DNA from 4 places in the Dorea ammoniilytica genome. Region 4 is predicted to be linked to each of the others. Evidence: predicted binding sites of a transcription regulator. Region 4 holds the regulator's gene; each other region holds the start of a gene.
The links. The regulator Rex, encoded in region 4, represses fermentation and respiration genes when NADH is low (regulators of the CRP and FNR family bind a similar motif). The targets are predictions, from matches to a motif close to ATTGTTAANTANTTAACAAT.
Positions count from the first base shown of each region.

Region 1: a site for Rex is predicted at 1,392-1,411, ahead of OCV65_RS09770 (oxidoreductase). Genes of this name have one in related genera too.
Region 2: a site for Rex is predicted at 4,973-4,992, ahead of OCV65_RS08805 (trans-4-hydroxy-L-proline dehydratase activase). Genes of this name have one in related genera too.
Region 3: a site for Rex is predicted at 2,800-2,819, ahead of adhE (bifunctional acetaldehyde-CoA/alcohol dehydrogenase). Genes of this name have one in related genera too.

Region 1 covers NZ_JAOQJV010000013.1:18,490-26,175, forward strand. Annotated here, with positions in the region: gene OCV65_RS09765 (oxidoreductase) at 1-1,117, opposite strand, end outside; gene OCV65_RS09770 (oxidoreductase) at 1,586-3,508, shown strand; gene OCV65_RS09775 (nuclear transport factor 2 family protein) at 3,511-4,071, shown strand; gene OCV65_RS09780 (sugar-transfer associated ATP-grasp domain-containing protein) at 4,140-5,222, shown strand; gene OCV65_RS09785 (sugar-transfer associated ATP-grasp domain-containing protein) at 5,247-6,302, shown strand; gene OCV65_RS09790 (polysaccharide pyruvyl transferase family protein) at 6,325-7,164, shown strand; gene OCV65_RS09795 (glycosyltransferase family 2 protein) at 7,196-7,686, shown strand, end outside.
Region 2 covers NZ_JAOQJV010000010.1:72,427-80,112, reverse strand. Annotated here, with positions in the region: gene OCV65_RS08820 (peptide ABC transporter substrate-binding protein) at 1-1,549, opposite strand, end outside; gene OCV65_RS08815 (M24 family metallopeptidase) at 1,566-2,630, opposite strand; gene OCV65_RS08810 (glycoside hydrolase family 127 protein) at 2,653-4,725, opposite strand; gene OCV65_RS08805 (trans-4-hydroxy-L-proline dehydratase activase) at 5,070-5,978, shown strand; gene hypD (trans-4-hydroxy-L-proline dehydratase) at 5,983-7,686, shown strand, end outside.
Region 3 covers NZ_JAOQJV010000002.1:233,220-240,905, forward strand. Annotated here, with positions in the region: gene rpsK (30S ribosomal protein S11) at 1-376, shown strand, start outside; gene rpsD (30S ribosomal protein S4) at 430-1,023, shown strand; gene OCV65_RS03375 (DNA-directed RNA polymerase subunit alpha) at 1,063-2,022, shown strand; gene OCV65_RS03380 (bL17 family ribosomal protein) at 2,142-2,678, shown strand; gene adhE (bifunctional acetaldehyde-CoA/alcohol dehydrogenase) at 3,092-5,713, shown strand; gene OCV65_RS03390 (hypothetical protein) at 5,868-6,458, shown strand; gene OCV65_RS03395 (Cof-type HAD-IIB family hydrolase) at 6,439-7,275, shown strand; gene OCV65_RS03400 (undecaprenyl-diphosphate phosphatase) at 7,308-7,686, shown strand, end outside.
Region 4 covers NZ_JAOQJV010000001.1:385,283-392,968, reverse strand. Annotated here, with positions in the region: gene OCV65_RS01910 (ACT domain-containing protein) at 1-94, shown strand, start outside; gene OCV65_RS01905 (PFL family protein) at 126-1,490, shown strand; gene OCV65_RS01900 (DegV family protein) at 1,506-2,369, shown strand; gene OCV65_RS01895 (ABC-F family ATP-binding cassette domain-containing protein) at 2,443-4,359, opposite strand; gene OCV65_RS01890 (redox-sensing transcriptional repressor Rex) at 4,506-5,153, shown strand; gene OCV65_RS01885 (NAD(P)H-hydrate dehydratase) at 5,252-6,763, shown strand; gene alr (alanine racemase) at 6,763-7,686, shown strand, end outside.

The DNA of each region.
Region 1 (7,686 bases), on a different contig from region 4:
CAACCAATGGGTTGATGTGACACTGACATACCGGATGCTGTGGATCCTTAGGAGTTACACAACGTCCGCCGCATGAAGCACATGGTGTGATGTCATCAAAACGGTTCTCACGGGCTTTGTTCGGAAGATCAGGATCTGCAAGTAACGGACGTCCGAGAGAAACACCGTCTACCAGTCCACGCTCTACGATATCTGCAGCATAGCGGATGTCGTTGATCTTACCAACAACGAATACAGGGATATTAACAACTTTCTTAATCTCAGAAGCTTCGTATACGTTACGTCCGATCTTCTTGCTGTGTGATGGGATGATATCCTGCATATCTTCGTACTGAACACCACCGGATACTTCTAACATATTAACGCCGGCTGCCTCGAACTTCGGAGCAAGGTATAACATTTCTTCCAGACTGTTACCACCTTCGATACGCTCTGAACCAGAGATACGAAGGATGATCGGGAAGTCTTCGCTTACGTTTTTACGACATTCTTCAATGATCTCAAGGATCAGACGAGCACGGTTATCGATTGTTCCGCCGTATTCATCCATACGTTTGTTACGCAGTGGAGAAAGGAATGCACCTGGAAGCATGTAAGCATGTGCTGCGTGTAATGCGATACCGCCGCATCCTGCTTCTTCTGCACGGCGTGCAGCTTTTCCATACTGTTTGATGATCTTCTGGATCTCTTTAATAGTAGCCGGTCTTGAAACATCACCATTTGCATTTGTATTTATAGATGGTCCGATCGGAGTAATACCTTTCATAGCGCAGATAGATTCCGGACCCGGGTGAATGATCTGTGGGATCAGTTCGCTTCCTGCATCTTTTACACGAGTTGCGAATCTCTTGAACTGAGGAACCAGAGAGTCCTTATCAAGAGCAGTAGTCTTTCCAATATACCAATATTTGTGGTCAACAGTTACAGCGTCGATTACTACGTATCCTGCGCCGCCTTCTGCACGACGGACGAAGATGTCTGCCAACTGTTTTGGTACAGTTCCGTTAGTTGCTTCATAATGCATGCTCATTGGAGCCATTGCAATACGGTTTTTTAAAGTTGTTCTTCCAAGCTGAAGAGGCTGGAAGATCTTTGCATCTTTCATATCTGTGATCATTTTGTTCCCTCCTGAACATATCGAAAATTTATCTGTTGAGCATAGTATAAACGAATCTCGAAGACGGTGTTTCACATTTTTTTGTTAAATAATCTACATTTTTCGAAAAAATCATGACAATTCACTTCTGCAAATGCAGACAAAAAATGCAAAAACACTACAAGCATAAAAAAGAAAAAATGATTAATTAGAAAAATGTGATAGGAAAAATTGATTTTTTGTACATTGCTTGTGCACTATATTTGGGAATTTGTTCCGACACATAGTATGTGCTCGTGTTAAAATTTAGACAAGCTTTTAAAGGGAAGGTAAAGCTAGAGATACTATTTACTACCGTATAACGAACAGCTTCCGATTATATATTCAGACAAGTGATTCCCGTACCGGTCTGGATCGTATGGCGGAACGATGACTCCTGTTAACCTAGTTAACCTATTTAATAATGAAAGAAAAGAGGACGATTTCAAAATGAGTTATGATGCATTGTTTTCTCCAATTAAATTGAGAGGTCTTGAACTGAAGAACAGAATTGTACTTCCTGGTATGAATACCAAGATGGTTAAGGACAAACATCACGTAGCAGATGATATGATTCAGTACCACGCAGCACGTGCAGCAGGTGGATGCGGACTGAACATTGTAGAGCTGGTATCTATTTGTAAAGAATGTCATGCGTATTTATATTTCGGACTGTATAGTGAAGCAGACAGAGATGAACTGAAGAAAGTAACTGAAGCAATCCATGAAAATGGTGGTAAGGCAGCTGTTCAGATCTGGCACGGAGGATTCGTACCGGCTGACTTCTTTGACAAGACAAACGTAGAAGAGACACCGGATACAGTTACAGTAGAGCGTATCCATGAGATCATTAAGCAGTTCGGAGAGTCTGCTAAACTGGCTGTAGAAGCTGGATTTGATGCACTGGAGTTCCATGGAGCACATACATATCTTCCACACGAATTTATGAATCCGTCTCTGAACAACCGTACAGATGAGTATGGTAACCAGAGCCTGGAGAATCGTTGCCGCTTCAATCTGGAAGTTATCCGCGAGATGCGTGCTAACATGCCAGAGGATATGCCACTGCTTATGCGTCTGGATGCAGTAGATGAGTTACTTCCTAAGAATACAACTGTAGAAGAGACTATCCAGTTCGTTAACTGGGCAGAAGAAGCAGGTGTAGATGCAATCGACCTTTCAAGAGGTAATGCACGAAGCCTTGCAACAGTATACGAAGTACCGCCATATAACCTTGAGCCAGGTTTCAATATGGAAAACATCGCTAAGATCAAGAAAGCAGTTAACATCCCGGTAATCGGTGTTGGACGTGTTAACATGCCAGCACTTGCTAACAAGCTGATCGAAGACGGCGAGATCGACATGATCGCTATCGGACGTGCACAGCTGGCTGATCCAGAGTGGTGTAATAAAGCAAGAGAAGGTCGTGAGGATGAGATCCGTCGTTGTATCGGATGTACAGAAGGATGCTACGACAAGGTTATCGATCCAAAGGCTACACATATCACATGTACACGTAACCCAATGCTCTGCCTGGAATACAAAGGTATGCCAAAGGCTGAAAAGGCTAAGAATGTTATGGTCATCGGTGGAGGTATCGGTGGTCTGGTAACAGCAGAGATCCTGAAGAAACGTGGACACAATCCGACAATCTACGAAGCATCTGAGAGAGCAGGCGGAAGATTCAGATTAGCTGGTAAAGCTCCTAAGAAACAGGAATTTGAAGCAGCTGTTGACTGGGAGATCAAAGAATGTGAAAGACTTGGCATCGAGATCAAGACAAATACAACTGTTACACCAGAGATGATCGCTGAGATCAAACCGGATCATGTAGTAGTAGCTATCGGTTCTGAGTTCGCTACACCGGATCTTCCGGGCGTAGATGGAGCTGACATTGTTACAGCAGAGGATGTTCTGGCTGGTAAGGCAGAAGCCAAAGGTGAGATCCTGATCCTTGGTGGTGGTCTGGTAGGATGCGAGACAGCAACATACCTGATCAACAAGGGTGAGAAGAATGTTCGTATCATGGACAGCAGACGTGTTGGTAAAGCAATGGGTATGCTTCGTAGCATGTTCCTTGATATCGAATATCCTGGAAAGACAATCCAGAAGAGCAACCGCAGCAAGGTTACAGCAATTGGTGATCACACAGTAGATTACAAGTTCACAGATAAATTCAAGAAGACAAGCAATAAGTCACGTAGCTTCGATACATTAGTACTTGCTACAGGAGCTAAGTCTCGTCCGACAGCAGACCTGACAGCTAAATGTGATGAGCTTGGAATCGCTTACAATGTAATCGGCGATGCTAAGAAAGTACGTATGGGTATTGACGCAACAGCTGATGCATATAAAGTAGGTATGGAGGTATAAAAATGACAGTAGAAGAACGCCTTGAGGCTTTGGAAAAAGAATTACAGCAGATTAAAGATGTACAGGCAATTAAAGAACTGAAGAGTAAATATTTCCAGGCTCTTGATACAAAGAACTGGGATGAACTTGAGACTACAATGGCGCCGGATATCGAGACTGCATATTCTAATGGCAAGCTGGTATTCCACGGACCAAAGGAAATCACAGATTACTTCAAGAAATCTATGCCTAAGACAGAGATTACACTTCATCAGGGACATAACCCACAGGTATGGTTTGAGAGCGACACAGTTGCTTACGGAAAATGGTATCTGGAAGACAGACTGATCTTCGCTAAGGGTGATCCATATGAAGGACTTCAGGTAGAAGGATCTGCAATCTACACAGATAAATATGTTAAGATCGATGGTGAATGGCTGATCCAGGATACAGGATATATCCGTATCTATGAAGAGCAGTTCATGCGTGATGAGACACATCGTATCCGCAAGAACATGTTCGCACCAAAGAAAAAGAAAGTCGTTAAGAAAAAGAAGACAGCTGCTGTAAAGAAAGAGCAGTAAAGTAAAGCGAGAGATGCCGCTGTGCCAGTCTGGCATGGCGGCATTTATCATGCCAGGAGGAAAGTAAAGTGCTGCGCAAATATCTTAGAAAATTTCATTATAAATACCGTTTCGTACCGTGGTACCGCAAAGCGTACTATTATAAATGTAAAAAGGATAAAATGGATGAAATCATTGCTAAATATAAGGAGCCGGAGGAACTTGCCGATCCGAAATATGTGAAAAAATTAAAGAGGGATATGATCCGCTGCCTGTTTAAATATGGTTCTTATTACAGTGAGTATTTTACATTTGGATATGAGGGGCAGGATGCAGAGTATCGTAATTCATTCATTACAGAGGGCATCCGTTTGAGTTATTATCCGCGCATGAATCAGCGAAAGAATACCGATCTCCTGGAGAACAAGTACCGGACCTACAAGAAATTCAAAGATATGTATAAGCGGGAAGTTATCCGCATTTTGAAAAATGAAAAACCGACCGAAGAGAATCTGGCAAAACTTCGCGAATTTGCGGAGCGGCATGAGAACTATGTGGTGAAACCGGTGTATGCAGCTTTTGGCAACGGTGTCAGAGTAGAGAATCTTGGTATGTATGATTCTGTAGAAGAGGCACATCAGGAGTACAGTAAGAGCGGCGCTGTCATTGAAGAAGTGATCGTACAGGGTGAAGCGCTGTCGAAGATTCATGCAGGATCCGTGAATACTCTGCGTATTCCAACCGCCATCATTAAGAATGAAGAGGGCGAACCGGAGATAAAATTATTCCATCCATCGATCCGAATGGGCCGGGGAGACAGCTTTGTGGATAATTTTAGTGCGGGAGGAGTCAGTGCACTCATTGACGCAGAGACAGGAGTCATTTATACTGATGGAGCGGACAAAAAAGGACACACGTATGAGTGTCATCCGGACAGTGGTATCAGATTTAAGGGATTCCAGATTCCGAAGTGGGATGAGGCAGTCTCTATGGTCAAAGAAGCAGCTATGATGATCCCGGACAATCATTATTGCGGATGGGATCTGGCTTACAGCAGAGACCACGGCTGGTGCATGGTGGAAGCTAACTGTACGGCACAGATGGGTGCAATGCAGATGGTGACAAAGACCGGAAGAAAGTACGAACTGGAAGAGCTGATAAAGCAAATGTAACGATGAATTAGAAAGAGGATACATATGGGACAGACAAATAGTTTTACAAGACTTATCAATTCGAGAAAGCATATCAGATTATATGCCAGAGAATATGCCGAAGAGCATGGACTGAATGCATCTGAAGTAGAGAAGGATATTATACAGGCCAAGAAATACAATCACATTTCTTTTGGCGAATATGCATGGACCGGATTCTATGATCTGACACAGGAACAGAAGAAGACGGTATCTACACTCTGGTCCCGTATGGAATTTCGTAAGAAATTTACAGACCGACGTTATATCGGTATGTTGATGAATAAATATATATTTTCCAAAGTATTTGATGAATTTTATGGAAGAAAATGTGTGCAGGCTTCCGATGTGACGGAGGATGGACTGAAAGAGCTGGCGGAAGGAACCGGCAAGGTTGTATATAAGCCAAACTGCAAGGGGATGGGCAAGGGTGTCCGTGTCCTGCCGGTAACCTGTGCAGAAGATATAAAAGATGCACTTGACCACATTCGGAATGGCGGCAACGGAATCATAGAAGAATACATCTGCCAGGATGATGTGCTGAGTGAACTGAATCCAAGTGCAGTGAGTGTGGTGCGATTTTATTCGGTAACGTCTCCATACGGAACCCATCTGTTTGCGCCGGTGCTGACTTCAGCACTGCACAAAGATATCGCCAATGGCTGCCAGGATGCGCTGACTGCGGTAGTGGATATCCGTACGGGAAAAGTGCTCACAGATGCTGTGGATCAGAACAAGATGGAAGAATATACGGTGCATCCGATGACAGGCGTGGCTTTCAAGGGGCTGCAGCTAAATCATTGGGATAAAACACTGGAAATGCTGAAGCGGGCTGTGCCGCTTGGCAAGAAGATCTCTAATATCGGCTGGGATGTGGCAATCACAAAGGATGGACCGGTATTGATCGAGGCCAATACCATTCCGGGGTTTAATACCGCTCAGTATGCGGGATATGGATGGATCACAGATGGTTATGGGTATCAGCCGCTGTTTGATGCGGTCAATGACATTCCGTTTGCAGATGACGGAAGATATGAACGAGTAGTTATGAGATTGGAATAGAAAGATAGTAGAGGAATTACAGATGCCGGACAAGATTAAGATGTATTATTCGAAATTGCGGAATATGGGAGACTGTCTGAATGAGCTGATCGTAAAGGAATGCTTTGGATATGAGGCAGAACGCCATTCTTTTCTGGATGGGGAGATCTGCGGGATCGGAAGCTGTCTGGGACAGTATACGCTGCATGGTTCGGCAATGATGCGTCTGCAGCAGCGGATCAACGGGATCCGTAAGCCCCATGTGTATGTGTGGGGGACCGGTTTTATCAATTATTCGGATGCGGATGGGAAGTTTTTTAAGCGGAATATGGAATTCTGCGCCGTTAGAGGAGAGCTTACCAGAAAGAATGTAGAGCGCATGACGGGAAAGAAAATGGACATTCCGATGGCAGATGCCGGAATTCTGGCGTCAGAGTTATTGAAAGAACGGCCGGAGGTATGTTATGATGTGGGCGTTGTACCTCATCTGTGTGATCTGAAGGACCCGGCGGTGGAGAAGCTGCTGGCATCCTATGATAACGCAAAGTTTATTAATGTAAAAGATGATCCTTTACAGGTAGTGAAGGAGATTGCAGAGTGCAGATACATTATTTCCAGCAGCCTGCATGGACTGATCGTTGCAGACAGTCTGGGAATCCCGAATATGTATCTGGTATTTGGAGACCGTCTGTTAGGAGACGGTTATAAATTTGAAGATTATTATTCGGCGTACGGTGTGGAAGCGCAGCCAAGAGATCTGCGCACAGAGAAGGCGCCGGAGTTAACAGAGATAGAAGAACAGTATCAGATCTTACCGGAGATGGTGGAGGAGAAGAAACGGCAGATGAAGGCAGCATTTCCATATCCGGTAAAAAACAGGTAATAAAACGGAAAGATACAGAAGGATATATCTAATGGAAGCGAAGAAGATTTCGGTAATTATTCCCACATATAATAGAAAAGAAAAGCTGCCGGCCTGCGTGGACAGTGTGCTTGCGCAGACCTATCAGAATATCGAAGTGCTGGTAGTGGATGATGCTTCGACGGATGGGACAGAAGAATTATTCCGTGAGATCAGCGATCCTAGAGTGAAGTATCTGAGATATGAAGAGAATCATGGCGCGTGTTATGCGAGAAATTATGGCGCGGTACGCTCGGATGGTGAACTGATCGCATTTCAGGACAGTGACGACACCTGGCATCCGGACAAGCTGGAGAAGCAGGTGCGCTTTCTGGAAGAGACACAGGTGGATATGTGTTTCTGCGGAATGAACCGGATAGCGACAAATGGCAATCAGTTTCATTTTCCGGTGCATGATTTTCATAAGGAACATGCGGTGGAAGAATTCCTCGCGGAGAACAGAGCCAGTACGCAGACCATGCTGATGAAGCGGGAGGTTTGGGA
Region 2 (7,686 bases), on a different contig from region 4:
CATTTCTTGTCTGAAGAGGTACAAATGCGCCATCAGCAAGGATATCCTGCTCAGCTTTGTTCAGTTCATCCATACGTGCATCTGTATCAGCCTCATCCTGAGATGCTGCCAGAAGCTGATCAACTTCCGGATTCTCATACTGGCTGTAGTTGTAAGAGCTGTCGCTCTTGAACAGTTCAAGGTAGCTGTAAGGATCATCATAGTCAGATCCCCATCCGCCATAACCGATCTCATAATCATGCTCTGGGAATACTTTGCCGTAGATGTCAGCGTATGTTACCTGACGGATCTTCACATTGATTCCAAGTGCATTCTGCCACTGCTCCTGAAGAGTCTCAACGATTCTCTTGCTTGAGTCAGCATCTGTTGTAACTACTTCAACTGTGATATCAGAAGCATTAGCAATACCAAGTTCCTGCATAGCAGCGTTCAGGTATTCTGTAGCTTTGTCCTGATCTCCATCCAGTGGATATGAGTAAGAGTTCAGGTCATATGCTTCACCGTATGTAGTTCCCTTAGCCTGCAGTCCCGGGAATACCAGTCCGTTGAATGCTGTGTATGTATCAGCATTAGCAAGCTTGTTGTAATCGTTACGATTCAGTGCATAGTTCAGAGCAAGACGGAAGTTCTTGTTGCCAAGTACCGGGTTGTCGCTCTTAGAGTTGATGTAACAGAAGTCAACGTTACCATTTGCAAATACTTCAGCTTTGTCCTTGTAATCCGGAACGTATGCTGTAGGAACCTGTACATAATCCAGATCTCCTGCCTCATACATTGAAAGCTGTGTATCTGTGTTCTCTACGTAGTTCAGCTCACATTTATCAAGGTTAATAGAATCTTTATCCCAGTAATTGTCGTTCTTCTCGAATGTCCATACATTATCCTCTGAGCTTGTCATTACAAACGGACCAGAGTATACGTTCTTCTCTGAAGTTGCAGCAAAGTCTGTGCCGTATTTTTCAACAATGTCCTGGCGAAGTGGTGCAAACTGTCCTGATGATCCGATCAGACTCAGGAAGTATGATGTCGGGTGCTCAAGTGTTACCTCAAGTGTGTTGTCGTCTACAGCCTTAACTCCCAGTTCCTCAACATCCATGTTACCCTGCTCAATGGCCTGACCATTCTTTAAGCAGTCACCGATGAATGCATATGGGCTGGCTGTTTCAGGATTAACCAGTCTCTTCCAGCTGTACTCGAAGTCACCAGCTGTGATTGGCTCTCCATCGCTCCATTTTGCATCTTTACGCAGGTGGAATGTGTAAGTAAGTCCATCCTCAGACTCATCCCAGCTCTCTGCGATACCCGGCTTAACGTCACCAGCGGTGTTACGTGTAAGTCCTTCTGTGATCGCATGCTGAATCTCATTGTCACCAATGCTCTGTCCCTTAGTCGGGTCCAAAGTAGTCGGCAGTGTGTTTACAGCATAACGGAATACTTTTCCGTCAGATGAATCTCCATCTGAGCTTCCACCGCCTGGTGTTCCACAGCCTGTAGCAAGACCTGCTACCATTGCCATACTTAAAAATGCAGCTAATACTCTCTTTTTCATAAGTTGTCCTCCTTCTTTAAAGTTCTATTAGCTCATGTGTAGCACTTATCAGGTTCTCATATCCATTCTCTGTAATGATACCCTGATCTTCGATCCGGACACCACCCCATCCCGGGATATAAATACCTGGTTCTACCGTCATTACGCTGCCTGCCTGCAGCACATCGGTATGGTTCTTACCAATAAATGGAAGTTCATGTACAAACAAACCTACTCCATGACCGATTCCCGTGTAGTTATACGGCATATATTCAGTTCCTTCTATCGCTTTCAGTGATGCCTGATAGCAGTCCTCGCCGGTAACTCCCGGTTTGATTGTTGCTTCAACATCCTCTGTCATCTGTCTGCAAAGCTTATATACTTCTTTCTGCTTCGGCGTTGCCTTACCGACAACTACCGTTCTTGTCATATCGGAAAGATAACCATCATACTGGCATCCATAATCCATCAGCACGAAATCTCCGTATTCCAGGGCTCTGTTGCCCGGAATGCCATGAAGAAGTGATGTCTTAGGTCCTGAGATCAGGATTCCTCCGTACGGCTTGGTATCTGCGCCTTCCATTACCATGTAATGTGATAACCTGGAAGCGAGTTCCTTCTCTGTCACTCCCACTTTGATGTCCTGAAGAATCTTATCAAATGCTCTGGAAGCAATATCACAGGAAACTCTTAACTTCTGGATCTCTTCCGGTGTCTTCAATTCACGGAATCTTTCAACCACATTCAATGTCGGTACTAATTCTGCATCGATCATATCCTGCATGGATTTCCATGTCTCAAATGTAAGATGATCCTGTTCAAAACCAACAGTCTTAACTCCATCTTTCTTACACAGTTCTGAGATTACATTACCAATACTGGTTGATCTCCAGTTGATAATCTCATAATCCGGGCATTCCATACCTGCCTGCTCGGTATATCTCGGATCTGTGATAAAATACTGATTTGCTTTATCAATAAACAGGTACGAATCATCGCCTGTGTATGCGCTGATACATCTGACATTGGCCGGCTTAGCAATATAAAATCCGTCCAGTCCTTCTTTTTCCATGTAGCTTCTTAATTCTTCTAATCGATTCATAATGTCTGCTTATACCTGCCTTTCACTTAATTATCGTATATACATGATACGCTCTGTCTCCCACTTCGTAAACCGGAATCCATTTCCAGCCACCAAGCCGGAAACTCAGTTCGTCTTCATGTTCATCTATCCATTCCATCCGTTCTGCAATCTCAGCCTCTTTCACCGGAAGTTCCAGGAAATCAGTCTCTTCCGAAAGTGCTGCCATAATATATGGTCCATATTGGATTGCTACTTTTTCCGGTTCATCCGGTGCTCGAAGCACTTTCACACCCGGCGTCCACCGAATCCGAAGTTTCACATCACTGGAGTGCATCGTGATCTCGATATACCCGGCTTTATTTTTCTTCGTCTCCAACACTTCTCCATCCATCTCCAGCAAACATTCATCTGCCCACTCCGGATAGCGAAGATATAACTTCCGAAATGTGCTATTCTGAATACTCAGTTCATATTCCTGTCTGCGCTGTGATACACACTCCATATGAAGCTTCATATCATCCTGGCTGAATTCAGACGGTATATACATATTTATAAAGAATGCATCCCTTTTCTGGAAATACATACCTTCCTGATACTTAAAGTGACTCTCCATGCCGGTTCCATGACAACAGCTGTTTTCAAATAAGAACTCTCTCTTCATCCCCGGTCCAAGCGGAAAGAAATAAGTACTTTCTCCGCTCCCGCTTTCATCTGGTGTTGCCAGAATGTGGTTATAAAGAGTCTTTTCATAATAGTCCATATACCTGCTGTCAGGATCCATCTGATACAGTTCTCTGGTGAGCTTCAGCATATTATATGAAGCACATGTCTCCTGGGTCGATGCTGTCAGAAGCTTTCCGATTTCCCGGTACCCCTGGAACATCTCGCCCTCACCGACACCACCTGTGGCATAAGTTCTATTCTCCGTTACCGTCGTCCAGAACGCTCTTGCCATCTCCAGATACTTTAGATCCCCTGATGCTTTGTATATTTCTATCGCTCCCAGGATCTGCGGAATATGCTGATTCGCATGGATTCCATTCAGCTGATCCTGATAACGCATCAGTGGCCGATATAACTTGTCATTATCAAATAATCTGGCACACTTCAGGAATTCTTCTTTGCCTGTCAACTCTGCAAGCTGTGCCATTACCACATTCATACCGCCAAATTCTCCGGCTATGTACATGCTCCACATCTTCTTAAGCTGCGCTTCCGGGAGCCGTGATAATCTGTGCCATGTCCACTCTCCCATCTGTTCTGCAATGGAGAGAGCTTCTTTCTTATTAATATATAGGTAACAGTCCAACAGACCTGCTATGATCTTATGAAGTGTATAATATGGTGCCCAGATCTTCGGATATGGTGTATACTCTTCCAACAGATTAAATTGCTCTTCTGAGTATGGACTTAAAAAACCTTCATGAATACCGTCTATATTTCGAAAAGCCTGCTGACACTTTTCCAGTTCATCTACCATATAAACTGCTTTGTCCCGGATTCGCACATCTCCTGTCGCACGATAGCAAAGTGCCAGTGCCGAAAGATAATGTCCAGTGGTATGTCCTTGAATCTGGCTTTCCTCAGCGTCCCATCCATATGGGCATTCCGCGCCCCTGGTGTCCAGCCCAGACGCCTTCCGGAAATGATACAGCATACTGTCATCATCCATCGAAAGCAAATACTGATGCATCCGTTCCTGTGCCTCGTAAAATGCATTCCCCGGAAGTATCCGGATCTCTGCCTCTGCGTTCTGATAAACTTCTGCATCTTTATCAGGTCTTCCCTGCACGGTAACTTCTATAGGATATGTATCTGCATTATGATGTGGATTCTCCTGTTCCAGGATCGTCACTGCATATACTTTGCTGGCAATCGCTTCTCCATATGTAAAAGTACCTGTCAAAAGCACTTCCCGGTTTCCCATGCCATATAACGGACGGTTCACCCTGCCATCTGTATCCAGGAAACGTTCTTCTCCCGAACTCCAACTGATCTCTGATCCGTACTTCCCTTTTGCAGGAAGTGCAAGATTAAACGTCACAGTCTTCAAATTCCCAAGATAAAGAAAATCCATATCTTTTTGTACTACTTTCTGGTCGTTCAGGTTCATATTGACATCCTCTATAATTTTATACACGTTAATAATATAACACTTTTTAGACTAAAGTTCAATTCCTCTTTGCTATTTTTCATGATTTTTAGACGCATTTCATAAAATGTCTAAAAAAGTGCAAAAAAAGGCACCTTTTTAAGGATGCCTTCTTTGGTAACGCTTGACGTGATTATATACCATAGTTTAAAACATTTCCAGTCTTTTTTTGAATTTTTTAATTTTCTTTCTTGCATTTTCGTTTTCATCTGTCAAACTATTGACAATCTAACCGTTATATGGTACTTTTAGACTGTAGTACAAACCATAGTCTATAACCCTGATAAGAAAGGAATAAAAATACGATGAATCTGATTACCAACATTCAAAAATTCTCTATACATGATGGTGACGGAATCCGCACAACCGTATTTTTCAAAGGCTGTCCGCTCAAATGTGAATGGTGTCACAACCCTGAGACACAGCGTTATGAGCAGGAGCTTCAATATGATTCTGAAAAATGTACGGGCTGCGGCTGCTGTGCTAAGGTCTGTCCGTCCGGTGCGATCACGATGCAGGATGGCAAACCGGTACTCGACAAGACAGTCTGTCAGCTCTGTGGCAAATGTACGAACTTCTGTCCACAAGGTATCCGCGAGATCATCGGCGAAGAATACCCTGTTAAGAATTTGATCCGCGAGTTAAAGAAGGATCTGATGTTCTACGAAGATTCCGGCGGCGGTGTTACACTCTCCGGCGGTGAGGTCATGACCATGTCAACGGATTACATTCTTGCAATTGCCAAGGCATTAAAGCATGAAGATATCACTCTTACTATTGACACCTGTGGTCAGGTTTCCTATGATAAATTTGAAGCGATCCTTCCATATGTGAATACATTTTTATATGATGTCAAAGTCATGGATCCGGAGCTTCATAAAAAATATATCGGCGTTGACAACAAGCTGATCCTCGAGAATCTGGTGAAGCTGTCTGACGCAGGCGCCCGCATTTATATCCGTATTCCTACTGTAAAAGAGGTCAACGGTAATGAACAGAATATGACAGAGACAATCAGGTTTCTGAAAGAACACGACATCCACCCGGCTCAGGTGAATCTCCTGCCTTATCACGATACAGGCAGTGGCAAATACGCCAAGCTGGATATGGAATATAAAGGAACAGATTTACATGCACCATCCAAAGAAGAAATGGAAAGTTTTGTACAGCTTTTCAAGGATGCAGGATTTCAAAACACTAAAATAGGAGGTTAGAGAAATGGCAACAAAACGAGGCATGAACGAAAGAATCCAGAAATTAAGAGATCTCAGCGTGAACACACCAGTACATATTGACCTGGAAAGAGCTAAGATTGAGACAGATTTCTACAAAGAAAATGAGGGCAAATATTCTATCCCGGTTATGAGATCTATGGTTCTGAAGGAATATTTCTCCAAGAAGACTCTGTACCTGGGAGACGGCGAACTGATCGTCGGTGAAAAAGGTAAAGATCCACAGGCGTCTCCTACATTCCCAGAGCTGTGCTGCCACAGTGTAGAGGATATGACTGTTATGAGCGAGCGTGATCTGGTTTCCTTCCATACTACAGAAGAAGACAGAAAGCTTCAGGCCGAAGAGATCATTCCTTACTGGAAAGGCAAGACCATGCGTGAGAAGCTTCTCTCTATGATGACTCCGGAATGGCATGACTGCTACGAAGCAGGTATGTTCACAGAGTTCATGGAGCAGAGAGGTCCTGGACATACATGTGGTGGTGAGCAGGTATTCACTACCGGATACATGGATTACAAAGAAAAGATCAAAAAGACTATGGATTCTCTGGATTTCATGAATGACCCGGAAGCCCTTGATAAATTAGAAGAACTGAAAGCTATGGATATCTCCTGTGATGCAGTAATCATCCTTGGTGAGAGATACCACAAGCTGGCACTTGAGATGGCTGAAAAAGAGACTGACGAGACACGTAAGGCAGAACTCCTTCAGATCGCAGCCAATCTGGAAGTCGTACCGGCTCATGCTCCACAGACTTACTGGCAGGCAATCCAGTTATACTGGTTCACACACCTCGCAGTTACCACAGAGCTGAATCCATGGGATGCATTCAGTCCGGGACGTATGGATCAGCATCTGATCAAATACTACGAAGCAGATACAGAAGCAGGTATTCTGGATGACGAAAGAGCTCTGGAACTTCTGGAATGCTTATGGGTTAAATTCTACAACCAGCCGGCACCAGTTAAAGTAGGTATCACACTGAAAGAAAGTGCTACTTACACTGACTTTGCCAATATTAATACCGGTGGTGTTACACCTGATGGAAAAGACGGTGTCAACGCTGTCAGCTACCTGATCCTTGACTGTATGGACGACATGAAACTGGTTCAGCCAAACTCTAACGTAACCATCAGCAAGAAAACACCTACCAAATTCTTAAAGAGAGCTTGCGAGATCTCCAGAAAAGGATGGGGTCAGCCAGCATTCTATAATACAGAAGCTCAGACTATGGAGCTTGTCAACGCAGGTAAGTCTCTGGAAGACGCACGCCGCGGCGGTTCTTCAGGATGTGTAGAGACCGGAGCATGGGGAAGCGAAGCATATATCCTGACAGGATACATGAACATTCCTAAGATCTTCCAGCTTACACTTTACAATGGATATGACAATGTATCCGGCAAGCAGCTTGGTCTGAAACTCGGATACGCAAAAGACTTCAAGACATACGAAGAACTGTGGAATGCATTTAAGAAACAGATGAAACATTTCATCGATATCAAGATCCGTGGTAACAACGTAATCGAGAAACTGTATGCAGAATATATGCCGGCTCCTTGTCTGTCAGTTGTAACCAATGACTGCATCAGCAATGCTAAGGATTACAACGCAGGTGGTGCAAGATACAATACCAACTACATCCAGGGTGTAGGTATCGGAACTATTTCCGACTGTCTTGCAGCTATCAAA
Region 3 (7,686 bases), on a different contig from region 4:
AAAAGTGACAAAAAAACGTGTCAAGAAAAACGTTGAACACGGACAGGCACATATCCAGTCATCTTTCAACAACACAATTGTTACATTAACAGATGCACAGGGTAATGCTCTTTCATGGGCAAGTGCTGGTGGTCTTGGATTTAAAGGTTCAAGGAAATCTACTCCATATGCAGCACAGATGGCAGCTGAGACAGCAGCTAAGGCAGCATTAATTCATGGTTTGAAGACAGTAGACGTATTTGTAAAGGGACCTGGTTCAGGAAGAGAAGCAGCAATCAGAGCACTTCAGGCATGCGGAATTGATGTAACAAGCATCAGAGACGTAACACCGGTACCGCACAACGGATGCCGTCCGCCGAAGCGCAGAAGAGTCTAGTCGAAACATTGATAACCATAAATTGGCGAAATAATTAGGAGGATATATAGAACATGGCAGTAAATAGAGTTCCGGTTCTTAAGAGATGCCGTTCCCTCGGAATGGATCCGGTATATTTGGGAATTGATAAAAAGTCTAACAGACAGTTAAAGAGATCTAATAGAAAAATGAGCGAGTACGGTCTTCAGCTGCGTGAGAAACAGAAAGCTAAGTTCATCTACGGCGTACTTGAGAAACCTTTCAGAAACTATTTCGAGAAAGCTCAGCGTCAGCCGGGTATGACAGGTCCTAACCTGATGATCCTGCTTGAGAGCAGACTTGATAACGTAGTATTCCGTATGGGTCTTGCTAGAACACGTCGTGAGGCTCGTCAGATCGTTGACCACAAGCATGTTACAGTGAATGGTAAGCAGGTAAACATCCCATCTTACCTTGTAAAAGCCGGTGATGTGATCGAAATCAAAGAGAAATGCAAAGGATCTCAGAGATACAAAGATATCCTTGAGGTAACAGCAGGACGTCTCGTTCCAGGATGGATTGAAGCAGATCAGGAGAACCTGAAAGCTACAGTTAAGGAACTTCCTACTCGTGATGAGATTGATGTTCCGGTTGACGAGATGCTGATCGTCGAGTTGTATTCTAAATAATAAGATTTAGGTATTCATCCCACAAGGAGGGACTATATAGTGTTTGATTTTAATAAACCAAATATCGAGATAACCGAGATTTCAGATGACAAGAGATATGGAAGATTTGTTGTAGAGCCTTTGGAAAGAGGATATGGTACAACACTTGGAAATTCTCTCAGAAGGATCATGCTTTCTTCACTTCCTGGTGCTGCAATCAGCCAGATTAAGATTGATGGAGTACTGCATGAGTTCAGTTCCATCCCGGGTGTAAAAGAAGATGTTACAGAGATCGTTATGAACCTGAAATCACTGGCGATCAAGAACACATCAGAAACTGACGAACCAAAGACTGCTTACATTGAGTTCGAAGGTGAAGGTGTGGTAACAGGCGCAGATATCCAGGTGGATTCAGACATTGAGATCATGAATCCTGAGACTGTTATTGCTACATTGAATGGTGGAGCTGACAGCAAGCTGTATATGGAACTTACCATTACAAAGGGTCGTGGATATGTGAGTGCAGATAAGAATAAGACAGAGGACCTGCCAATCGCAGTGATTCCGATTGATTCTATCTATACACCGGTAGAGCGCGTTAACCTTACTGTGGAGAATACACGTGTTGGTCAGATTACAGACTTTGACAAACTGACATTAGATGTTTGGACAAACGGAACTCTGCTTCCGGATGAGGCTGTAAGTTTGGCAGCAAAGGTATTAAGTGAGCATCTGAAACTGTTTGTAGACCTGTCTGAGGTAGCTCAGTCTGCAGAAGTAATGATCGAAAAAGAAGACGATGAGAAGGAAAAAGTGCTTGAGATGAGCATTGATGAACTTGAGTTGTCTGTTCGTTCTTACAACTGCCTGAAGAGAGCGGGAATCAATACAGTAGAGGAACTTACAAACAGAACACCAGAAGACATGATGAAGGTACGTAACCTTGGTCGCAAGTCTCTGGAAGAAGTATTAGCAAAGTTAAAAGAGTTGGGTCTCGAACTCAGCCAGGGAGAGGAATAGAATTCCGCCCTTACGTAAATATAAACCAAGGTATCAGTAAGACCAAAGAGCGTGATATCGCATTTGGCTAGTAAGCCCGATGAATGCATAACCAAGTGTCAAAATGGAGGAAATAAGAGATGGCAAAGTATAGAAAGCTCGGCAGAACATCAAGCCAGAGAAAAGCATTAATCAGAAACCAGGTAACAGCACTTCTGAACAACGGTAAGATCGTTACAACAGAAGCGAAAGCAAAAGAGATCCGCAAAGTTGCTGAAGGTCTGATCGCTATGGCTGTTAGAGAAAAAGACAATTACGAAGAAGTAACTGTTAAGGCTAAAGTTGCTCGTAAAGACAAAGATGGTAAGAGAGTTAAAGAAGTTGTAGACGGTAAGAAAGTAACTGTATACGACGAAGTTGAGAAGACAATCAAGAAAGATATGCCTTCAAGACTGCATGCCAGAAGAGAAATGCTTAAAGTTCTCTACCCTGTAACAGAAGTTCCTGCACAGGGAGCTGGAAGAAAGAAAAATACTAAGGAAGTTGATCTCGTAGCTAAGCTGTTTGACGAGATTGCACCTAAGTATGAGAATCGTAACGGTGGTTACACAAGAATCGTTAAGATTGGTCTCCGTAAAGGTGACGCAGCTATGGAAGTTCTTCTTGAGCTTGTATAATAACGATATAGAACAGAAAGCATATAGACGCACTCTGAGAAATCAGGGTGCGTTTTCTTTGTGTATTGTGCTTAAATATCAGATAAAAAGGTATTCTGCAGGGTTAGGAAAATAGCTTATGAATGTTATAAATATAACAAAAAATTATCTGTATTAGAAATAGTAAGTGATTTAATTGTACACACAATAATGATGAGTTATCAAATAAGTTTTTGCTATATAAAAATACTATAGTATTTCTCTCCATGCATTTTGTGAAAAACTCACAATGAAATCTTGAAATGTTATAAATGTTTGAATATATTCACAAATTCGTTAAAAATATATCACTTTTAATTGACAATTAATTAACGGAGGGATATACTTGGAGACAGTTAAAGCAAGACGATTTCTACACAAGGGAGGATATAGTTATGGCAAAAGAAGTAAAACAGGCAGTGGCAGAACCAGAGGTAAATACCGCTGAATGGTTGGAGCAGAAGATGGCCAAGATGAAAGAGGCCCAGAAGATATTTGCTACATACACACAGGAGCAGGTAGATAAGATTTTTTTCGAGGCGGCTATGGCAGCTAATAAGGCACGTATTCCACTGGCAAAGATGGCAGCCAAAGAGACAGGAATGGGAATCGTAGAAGATAAGGTTATCAAGAATCATTACGCAGCAGAATATACATACAATCAGTATAAGAGAACCAAAACCTGTGGTGTGATTGAAGAAGATAACTCATACGGAATTAAGAAGATTGCAGAGCCGGTTGGTCTGGTTGGAGCTATTATTCCTACAACAAACCCGACATCAACAGCAATTTTTAAAACACTTATTGCATTAAAAACAAGAAATGCGATTATCATCAGTCCACATCCACGTGCTAAGAAATCTACGAGAGCAGCCGCAATGCTGGTATATGAAGCAGCTGTTAAGGCAGGAGCACCGGAAGGCATTGTAGAATGTCTGGAAGAACCTACGGTTGAGATGTCTGGGCTGATCATGGCTAACGCAGATGTAATTCTTGCAACAGGAGGTCCTGGAATGGTAAAGGCAGCTTACTCTTCAGGAAAACCGGCCATCGGTGTTGGACCTGGTAATACACCTGTTATCATGGACTCAAGCTGTGATATTCAGACAGCAGTGTACTCAGTTATCCATTCTAAGACATTTGACAATGGCATGATCTGTGCATCTGAACAGTCTGTTACAGCACTGGCTGACATTTATGATGATGTGAAGAAAGAATTCATTAAGAGAGGATGCCATGTACTGAACAAGAAAGAACTGGATATGGTTCGTGAGATTATCCTGACACCTGCAGGAAGCGTTAATCCTAAGATCGTAGGACAGCCTGCGGCAGAGATCGCTAAGCTGGCTGGATTTGAAGTTCCGGAAGATACGAAGATCCTGATCGGTGAAGTAACTTCTGTTAACGTAGAAGAGCCATTCGCACATGAGAAATTATCTCCTGTACTTGCTCTTTATAAAGCAAAAGATTTTGAAACCGCGCTTCAGATGGCAGAACAGCTTGTTGCTGATGGTGGATACGGACATACATCTTCCCTTTATATAAATGTAAGTGAAAAAGAAAAAATGGCAGAACATGCAGATCGCATGAAGACCTGTCGTATTTTGGTAAATACACCTTCTTCACAGGGTGGTATCGGTGACCTTTACAACTTTGGATTAGCTCCATCTCTGACTCTGGGCTGTGGTTCTTACGGCGGTAACTCTGTATCAGAGAACGTAGGAGTAAAACATCTGTTAAATGTTAAGACGGTTGCTGAAAGGAGAGAGAATATGCTGTGGTTCAGAACACCTCAGAAAGTATACTTTAAGAAAGGATGCCTGCCGGTTGCGCTGGATGAGCTGAAGAATTACTATAACAAGACGAAGGCATTTATCGTAACTGACGGATTCCTGTTCAGCAGCGGAATGACATCTCCGATCACAGATAAGCTTGATAAAATGGGTATCCAGCACGCATGCTTCTATGAGGTAGCACCAGACCCGACATTGCAGATCGCAAGAAAAGGTCTGGATCAGCTGAAAGCATTTGGACCAGATGTGATCATTGCACTTGGTGGTGGTTCAGCAATGGATGCAGCGAAGATCATGTGGCTGATGTACGAGCATCCGGAGTGCAACTTTGAAGATCTGGCTATGGACTTCATGGATATCCGTAAGAGAGTATACACATTCCCGAAGATGGGCGAGAAAGCTATGTTGGTAGCAATTCCTACTTCATCAGGTACAGGTTCTGAGGTTACACCGTTTGCAATCATCACAGATGCAGACACAGGTACAAAATGGCCGATCGCTGACTACGAGCTTCTGCCGAACATGGCAATCGTAGATACAGACTTCATGATGACTCAGCCGAAGGGACTGACCAGTGCGTCAGGTATCGATGCCCTGACACATGCTCTGGAAGCATATGTATCTATCATGGCTACTGATTATACAGATGGTCTGGCTCTCAAAGCTGGTAAGAACATCTTCACATATTTGCCAGATGCATATGAGAAGGGCGCTGCTGATCCGATCGCAAGAGAAGGAATGGCTAATGCATCTACAATGGCTGGTATGGCATTTGCCAATGCATTCCTGGGAGTATGCCACTCTATGGCACACAAGCTTGGTGCATATCACCACCTGCCACACGGTATTGCTAATGCATTGCTGATTGAACATGTAATGCGCTTTAATGCAGATCCGGCACCGGCTAAGATGGGAACATTCTCTCAGTATCCATATCCGAAGGCTAAAGAGAGATATGCTGAATTTGGAAGATTCTGCGGAGTAACAGGAAAGAATGATGATGAAGTATTTGAGAACTTCATCAAAGCAATCGCAGACTTGAAGGCAAAAGTTGGAATCAAGAGAACAATTAAAGATTACGGTGTTAAGGAAGAAGATTTCCTCGCTACATTGGATGAAATGGTAGAGAATGCATTCAATGACCAGTGTACAGGTGCTAACCCAAGATATCCTCTGTTTAAAGAGATTAAAGCAATGTACCTGAAAGCATACTACGAAGGTTAATCAATTTACAGCATCATAACAAAATAAAGCAATAGATTCACGCATTGTATATTTATTAAGATATTTATACGGATGCGTGGATTTATTGCTTTCTTCGTGTTTTTTTGGTATAGTGGAAATGTTAAATAAAAATATTATGGCAAAGGAGCCAGTTATGAAGAAATACGAAGAAGAACATTATCTGTATAATAATATTAAGGAGCAGATTTATCCGTGGGTGTCAAGCACATTATCACTGCCTGAGACATTGAATGGTAAGAATATATCCGAGAAAGATACACCATTAATTGAATTTGTAGGTGCTTTGAAGATCCTGTTTGTCATAAAGAGAGGCGAAGAAACATATGAAGTCATTAAAGATAATATGCTTCCGCCGGAATGTGATATACCGGCATTATATCATCAGGCATGCGAGAATTTGGTGCGGGACGTGGAATTTGTAATCGGTAATACCATGTATGGAGCATTTTCAATTCTGGCAGATGGTAAGCATGAGGCAAGTTCCCTGTGCTTCCAGCATATCTGGAATGTATGCGCGGAGAAATTGCAGGACGATCTGCTGATTATGGCACCACGTACAGATACGGTGTTGTTTGCACCGCTGTCTCAGCCAAAAGCAATAGAAACGATGAAAACACATGCGGAACAGGCATATACAATGGGGACGAACAAAATCAATACAGATATGTATTTATTTACGCGAGACGGGAAGGAATTATTGACTTATGATGAAACGAAACATTAAGATGATCGGTTTTGACCTGGATGGAACGCTGTTAAACAGTAATAAGGAGATCAGTGATTATACACGGGACGTCATGAGGGAAGCTGTTGAGCAGGGCGTGATCATTCTTCCGGCGACGGGAAGACCGCTGACCGGTATACCAAAGCCAGTTATGGCACTTCCTGGCATCCGATATGCAGTCACAGCTAACGGTGCCAGAGTAGTAGACGTGCAGGAGGATAAAGTTCTGCATGAAGCATTGCTTCCATATGAAAAAGGTAAGGAATTGCTGGAGATCTTTGCAAAATACGATACATACAGGGAAGTGTATTATGAGGGATTCGGTTATGCAACTGCGGATATGGTAGAGCGTATTGAGGAATATATGCCGATTAAGCCGATGATTGAATATATGCGTACTACCAGACGCCGGGTGCCGGATGTGGAAGCTATGTTCCATGAGAAAAAGATGGCAGTGGATAAGCTGCAGGCACTGTTTCGCGATACAGAAACAAGAGATCTGGCAATGAAAGAAGTAAAAGAGAAGGTTCAGGGAGCGGCCGTTACCAGTGCGTTAGGCAATAATATTGAAGCGAACGGGGAAGATGCACAGAAGGGTATCGCGCTTTTGAAGCTGGGAGAGATCCTTGGTATTAAGAAGGATGAGATCATGGCATTTGGTGATGGTTCTAATGATATGGATATGATTCGCAGAGTCGGTTTTGGTGTGGCTATGGAGAATGGTATTGATGAGATCAAAGAAGCAGCAGACTATATCACTGTGACCAATGATGAGCATGGCGTTGCAAAAGCAATTGAAAAATTTGTATTGAGGTAGTATCTGGCAGATGTGAATAAAAGGAGGCAGATATGTTAGATTTTATTAAAGTTGTGATCCTGGGTATCGTAGAAGGAATCACCGAATGGCTTCCGGTCAGCAGTACCGGCCATCTGATTCTGGTCGGCAGCGTATTGAAGCCGGGACTCAGTGATGCGTTTATGGAAATGTTTGACGTAGTGATCCAACTTGGTGCGATCATGGCTGTTGTGGTGCTCTATTTCCACAAATTGAATCCGTTTTCACCAAGAAAATCCGAACGTCAGAAGATGTTGACCTGGCAGATGTGGATTAAAGTGGCGATCGCGTCAGTTCCGGCAGCGATTGTGGGCTTATTGTTTAATGATTATCTGGATGCGATTTTTTATAAACCGGTGCCGGTTGCAATCATGCTGATCGTATATGGTGTGT
Region 4 (7,686 bases):
ATATACAGCTGAACTGGAAGCACTTGGCGGAGAAATCGGTGTAAGCATTCACTGCCAGAGAGAAGAAATTTTTGAAAAAATGCACAGACTGTAAGTTGGATGCTATGGCGGAGGCAAAGAAAATCATGATTAGCGTATATGAAGTAAATGAAACGAATAAAATGATCGAGCAGGAGAATCTTGACGTAAGAACGATTACCCTCGGTATCAGTCTGATGGACTGCATCGATTCGGATCTTGATAGATTGAATGATAATATCTATAAAAAGATTACAACGCTTGCCAGTAATCTGGTGAGTACAGGTCAGGATATTGAACGTGAATTTGGTATTCCGATTGTAAATAAGCGTATCTCTATTACTCCGATCGCTCTGGTGGGCTCAGCAGCCTGCAAGACTCCGGATGATTATGTTGAGATTGCCAAGACACTGGATAAGGCCGCGAAAGAAGTTGGTGTCAATTTTATCGGCGGATATTCTGCGCTGGTATCAAAGGCTATGACTACAAGCGAAGAGAATCTGATTCGGTCTGTGCCGAAAGCACTGGCCTGTACGGAACGTGTGTGCAGTTCTATCAATGTGGGATCTACTCGTACCGGAATTAATATGGATGCTGTTCGCCTGTGCGGCGAGATCGTAAAAGAGACAGCAGAAGCAACCAAAGATAATGATTCTCTGGGATGTGCAAAGCTGGTGGTATTTTGTAATGCACCGGATGACAATCCGTTTATGGCGGGTGCGTTCCTTGGCGTTACAGAAGGAGATGCTGTGATCAATGTAGGTGTCAGCGGACCTGGCGTTGTAAAGAAAGCAATTGAACAGGTGCGAGGTAAGGGCTTTGAGGAGCTGTGTGAGATGATTAAGAAGACAGCATTTAAGATTACCCGCGTAGGACAACTGGTAGCGGGTGAGGCATCCAAACGTATGGGTATTCCGTTTGGAATTATCGATCTGTCTCTTGCACCGACTCCGGCAGTGGGTGACAGTGTGGCTGAGATCCTGGAAGAGATCGGTCTGGAACGTGTAGGTGCACCGGGTACTACAGCAGCACTTGCTATGTTGAATGATCAGGTGAAGAAAGGTGGCGTTATGGCTTCCTCTTATGTAGGAGGCTTAAGCGGCGCATTTATTCCGGTCAGTGAAGATCAGGGTATGATTGATGCAGTGAAGCTTGGTGCGCTGAATCTTGAAAAGCTGGAGGCCATGACCTGTGTATGTTCCGTAGGTCTTGATATGATTGCAATTCCTGGAAAGACCAGTGCGGCAACTATTTCCGGTATTATTGCAGATGAGATGGCACTTGGTATGGTGAATAATAAGACGACAGCGGTCCGTCTGATTCCGGTTATTGGTAAGGATGTAGGAGAGACGGCAGAATTTGGCGGTTTGCTGGGTTATGCCCCGATCATGCCGGTGAATGAGTTTGACTGCAGCGCATTTATAAACAGACAGGGACGAATCCCTGCACCGATACATAGTTTTAAGAATTAGAGAGGAAGTTTAAACATGAGCGGAGTAGCAATTGTTACAGATAGCAACAGTGGAATTACACAGGAGGAAGCAAAAAGACTTGGAATCTTTGTTCTTCCGATGCCTTTTTATATTGATGGAGAACTGTTCTACGAAGATATATCTCTGACTCAGGAAAAATTCTATGAACGTCTGACTCAGGATGCAGACATTTCTACTTCGCAGCCTTCGCCGGGAGATGTGCTGGATATATGGGAGAAAGCACTGGAAGAATATGATGAGGTAGTGCATATTCCGATGTCAAGCGGATTGTCAAGTTCCTGTGCCACTGCGCAGATGCTTGCGCAGGACATGGATGGAAAAGTATATGTGGTAGATAATCAACGTATTTCGGTTACCATGAGACAATCGGTTCTGGATGCCATTGCTTTGGCAGAAAAAGGAATGAACGCGAAGGAGATCCATGATATTCTAATGCGTGAGAAGCTGGAGGCCAGCATCTATATTACGGTAGATACATTGAAATATCTTAAAAAAGGTGGTCGCGTAACACCCGCAGCAGCAGCTATCGGTTCAGTCCTGAATCTGAAACCGGTTCTTACGATTCAGGGAGAAAAGCTGGATTCTTTTTCTAAGTCAAGAGGATGGAAGAGCGCGAAGAAGACGATGTTGGATGCAATGGAAAAGGATCTGACAGAGCGGTTTGCAGGACAGGAGATGTATCTGCAGGTTGCGTATACCTGTTCGGCAGAAGAAGCTGAAGAATGGAAAGCAGAAGTGGAAAATAGATTTCCGGAATATGAAGTGCATATGGATCCGTTGTCATTAAGTGTAGCCTGCCACATTGGACATGGTGCCAGAGCAATTGCATGTAGCAGGAAAGTACCGGAACTCAGCTGATTTTACAGATATTTTGTTCGTTACCATGATAAAAACGCCCGTCTATTAGCGGGCGTTTTCATATATCTGTTTGTTACGCCAGTTCTTCCCATCTGGCGTAAAGTTCTTCTAATTCTTCTGCGATTTTAGATTTTTCCAGTGCCAGTTCCTGGCATTTTACAGAATTGGTATAGATCTCTTCCTGAACCATTAGTTCGTCAATTTCGCCGTCACGTTCTTCCAGTTCAGTAATGCGTTCTTCTGTCTTTTTTAATTCATTCTGACGTTTGCGTTCCTTAGCCTGTGCTTCTTTCTGTTCCTGCCAGCTGAGCTTAGCCTGAGATTCTGGTTCCGGTGCACATACATCAGATGGAGCGGAAGAGACGCCGGCATAAGCCTGGGTCAGTTCATCTTTCTTTTCAAGATAGTAATCATAGTTACCAATATAATTGACAAATGTCTGTTCGGTCAGCTCCAGAATTCTTGTAGCTGTACGGTTGATAAAATATCGGTCATGAGATACATAGAGTACCGTACCGGTATAATCATTCAGAGCTTTTTCAAGAATTTCCTTAGAAGTAATATCCAAGTGGTTGGTAGGTTCGTCCAGGATAAGGAAATTCGCTTCAGACAACATGAGCTTGGCAAGTGACACACGCCCACGTTCACCACCGCTTAAAGAACTGATCTGCTGAAACACTTCATCGCCGGTAAAGAGAAAAGCCGCCAGTGTCTTTCGGATCTGTGTATTGGTTAGCGTCGGATAATCGTCAGAAATCTCATCAAAGATTGTTTTGTCCATATGCAGGACGTGATGTTCCTGGTCATAATAACCGATTTTTACCTTGGAACCGAGGGTAAAAGTACCACTGTCTGCCGGAATAACCTGATTCAGTATCTTCAGCAGTGTAGTCTTTCCGGTTCCATTGTCACCGATGATCGCTACGTGCTCGCCGCGGTGGATCTCAAAACTGATATCCTGAAATAAAGTATGCGGCGGGAATGCTTTGGACAGATGTTCTACCGACAGCACGTCATTACCACTGACGACAGAAGGCTCCAGCTTTAAATGAATATCCGTATGAAGCTCCAGAGGCTTTTCTACAGGCTGAATACGTTCCAGCATCTTCTCACGGCTTTCTGCACGCTTAATAGACTTCTCCCGGTTGAAAGAGCGGAGTTTTTCAATAACAGCTTCCTGATGTTTGATCTCACGCTGTTGATTTAAGTATTCTTTTAATCTTGCTTCACGGAGCATTTCTTTTTTCTCGGCGTAAGCAGAGTAATTGCCTTGAAATACGGAAAGTTTACCCATTTCTACTTCAATAACCTTTGTAACAACTTTATTCAGAAAATATCGGTCATGGGATACAATCAATACCGCTCCAAAATAATTCAATAAGTAGGTCTCCAACCATGCAATGGAATTCAGATCCAGGTGGTTGGTAGGCTCGTCCAACAGAAGAATATCTGGTCTGGTAAGCAGAAGCTTACTGAGAGATACGCGAGTCTTCTGACCGCCGGACAACGTATCTACGGGCTTGTCAAACTCATCCTCAGCAAAGCCGAGACCTTTTAATACACCGACAATCTCGCTTTCATAGGAGTAACCATCTGCCAGTTCAAAGGCACTGGTCAGATTGTGATAAGTATTCAACCGGCTTTCCAGTTCATCGCCGGTCAGGTCTTTTAATTCTTTTTCAATCTCGCGGATCCGTGATTCCATAGCAATGACATCGGCCTTGGCTGAACGTACTTCTTCGTAGATTGTATTGCCGGATACCAGCTCCTGATGCTGGGACAGATAACCAAGTGTCTTACCTTTTGTAAGGGTGATCGTACCGCCATCAGCTGTAAGATCGCCGACGATCATTTTCAGAAGAGTAGACTTGCCGGCACCATTGATACCGACAAGGGCTGCTTTTTCATGGTCTTCTATATGAAAAGAGCCATTTTGTATAATAACGTGTTCCCCAAATGCTTTGGAAACATCATGACATGCTAAAATCATGATACACCTCCATAATTCTCTGTGTATCATTATACCGAAAAGAACAGAAAATACAACTAAAGTTAATGAAAGTTTGTACAAAAGTTTGACTTTGCGTTAACAATCCGATATAATTATTCCATAATATTATGGGTAGGTGAACAACAGTGGAGACAAGAAAGATTTCTCAGGCGGTAATTCGCAGACTTCCAAGATATTACCGATATCTGGGTGAATTATTAGAAGATGGTGTCGAACGTATATCATCTAATGATTTAAGTAAAAGAATGAAACTTACTGCATCACAGATTCGACAGGATTTGAACAACTTTGGCGGATTTGGTCAGCAGGGATATGGTTATAATGTAAAATATCTTCATACTGAAATTGGTAAAATCCTTGGATTGGAGAACAAGCATAATTTTATAATCGTTGGCGCAGGTAATTTGGGACAGGCTTTGGCAAATTATTCACATTTTGAAAATCAAGGATTTATCCTGAAAGGTATCTTTGATGTGAATCCTACACTGAGAGGTATGTCAATTCGTGATGTGCCGGTTCGTATGATGAGTGAGATGAAAGATTTCATTAAAGAGAATAATATCGAGATTGCAGTTCTTACAATTCCGAAGGAATGCGCAATTGATGTGGCGAAGGATCTGGTAGATGCCGGTATTCAGGCCATCTGGAATTTTGCGCATGTAGATCTGAATGTACCGGATAATGTAATTGTAGAAAGTGTACATTTATCAGAAAGCTTAATGAGATTATCTTATAATATCAGTCGATATAATGAGGATCATGCAGACAAATAACAGACAGAATAATGGCGTGTAATGCGGGCTGTGAAAGCAGACTTCTTTACACGTCGTTTTTTTTGCAGTGATCTGCGCCTAAGGCAGAAAGGAAGTATATGCAGTATTTATTAAATGCGGAACAGATGAAAAGTGCGGATAGTCATACTATACAGGATCTGGGAGTTTCATCCAGAACACTGATGGAACGGGCTGCTGCGGCCTGTACTGATTATATAGAAGAACAAAAGTGGCCGCTGACACATGTATGCATTGTGTGTGGATCAGGAAATAACGGAGGCGATGGCTTTGCTATTGGAAGTATTCTGAAAGAGAAAGGCTGCCAGGTGACAGCAGTATTTGCCGGACGGATGACAAGCCGAACAGAAGAGTGTATATATCAGATGGATCAGTTCAAACAGTGTGGAGGAACGCTGCTTACAGAATGGCAGGATAATGATTACAGCATTGTAATTGATGCATTGTTTGGTGTAGGATTGAATCGTGAGATTACAGGACACTATCTGGAAATGCTTCAACATATGAATATGTCATCAGGACGGAAACTCGCGGTTGATATTCCGTCCGGTATCTCAGCTACGGATGGACGTGTATTCGGTGAAGCGTTTCAGGCAGATGCAACCGTAACATTCCAGGAACGAAAGCTGGGTCTGTTTCTGTTTTCCGGTGCATTGTATACCGGAAAAGTCTGCGTGACAGATATCGGAATTGACAGTTTTACAGTAAAGGAACAGCTGGATACTGCATATGCATTAGAAATGAGTGATATTGCCAAACTTCTGCCTGAACGTCCGCCATATGCGCATAAAGGTACATTTGGAAAATTATTATTAATTGCCGGAAGCAGTGGAATGGCAGGAGCTGCATTCTTAAGCGCCTGTGCTGCTTATCGCATGGGAGCAGGACTTGTACGCATTTATACCACTGAAGATAACCGAAGTATATTACAGCAGCTGATTCCGGAAGCTATTATCACAACATATACGGAATATGACAAAGCAAGTCTTCTGTCGGTACTGGAGTGGGCTGATGCAGTCTGTATAGGATCAGGTCTTGGAAGATCTGATGTCGCAGATCTGATTGTAAATACCGTTTTGAAAGAAATAAATGTGCCATGTCTGATTGATGCGGACGGAATTAATATATTGGCGGCGCATCCGGAATGGAAGGACCAGCTGGCAGAAGGCAATTATGTACTGACTCCACATTTGAAGGAATTATCCAGATTAACAGGACGGCCTGTCAACGAGATACAAATGCATCGAAGAGAGGTCCTGGAACAGACGGCAAGAACTTTAGATGTTACTCTGGTACAAAAAGATGCACGTACTTTTGTGGGAGCAAAGGGCAGAAGAATGTATGTGAATCTTACTGGAAATGCTGCAATGGCAAAAGCAGGTTCCGGAGATGTGCTGGCCGGAATTATTGGCGGACTTATGGTGCAGGGATGTGATAATTATGATGCCGCTGTTCTTGGAGTTTATCTCCATGGACTTGCGGGAGATATTGCAAGAAATGAAATGGGGTGCTATAGTGTATTGGCGAGGGATCTTGCTGATGCACTTGGATCAGCGATCCAAATGACAGAAAACTGGAAGGCGGAAAAATGATGAAAGAATATACAAGAGTGTGTGCCAGAATTGATCTGGACGCCATAGAATATAATATGGATCAGATGCATGAAACGGTTGGTGATGCGACTAAGATCATGGCTGTTGTCAAGATGGATGGCTACGGTCACGGGGCGGTACCAATCGCATGTGATCTGGAGAAAAAAAACTACCTGTGGGGATTTGCTACAGCCACACCGGATGAGGGTGTGATTCTGCGTGCAAACGGTATCAGGAAACCGATACTTGTATTGGGTCCTGTTTTTCCATCACAGCAGGCAGAAGCAATTGAACATGAGATCCGTTTCACCTGTTATACGAAAGAAATCGCAGAGCAGATTTCTGAGACAGCAGTAAAGCTTGGAAAGACAGCGTACGTCCATATCAAATTAGACACTGGAATGTCGAGACTTGGATTCCAGATCGATGAGGAGAATGCAGATACAATCGCAGAGATTGCAAAGCTTCCAGGCATTGAGATGGAAGGAATGTATACACATTTCTCCAAAGCAGATGAAGCAGACAAAGCTTATGCCCATAAACAGTTGGAGCGCTATCTGTGGATGTGTAAAGCACTGGAGGACAGAAATGTCACATTTAAGCATTATCACTGTGCAAACAGTGCGGCGATTCTTGATTTGCCAGAGACCTATATGGATATTGTAAGATCAGGTATTTCTACTTATGGTCTGTATCCCTCAGACGAAGTAGATCAGCAGCATGTGCATCTGAAACCAGCTATGGAACTGATCAGTCATGTTTCCCATGTGAAATGGGTAGAGGCAGGAGTTCCGGTAAGTTATGGCGGTACGTTTGTGACCGAACGTCCGACCAGGATTGTAACTGTACCGGTAGGATATGGAGATGGATATCCGAGAAGTCTGTCTAATAAAGGCTTTGTACTGATCCATGGCAAGAAAGCC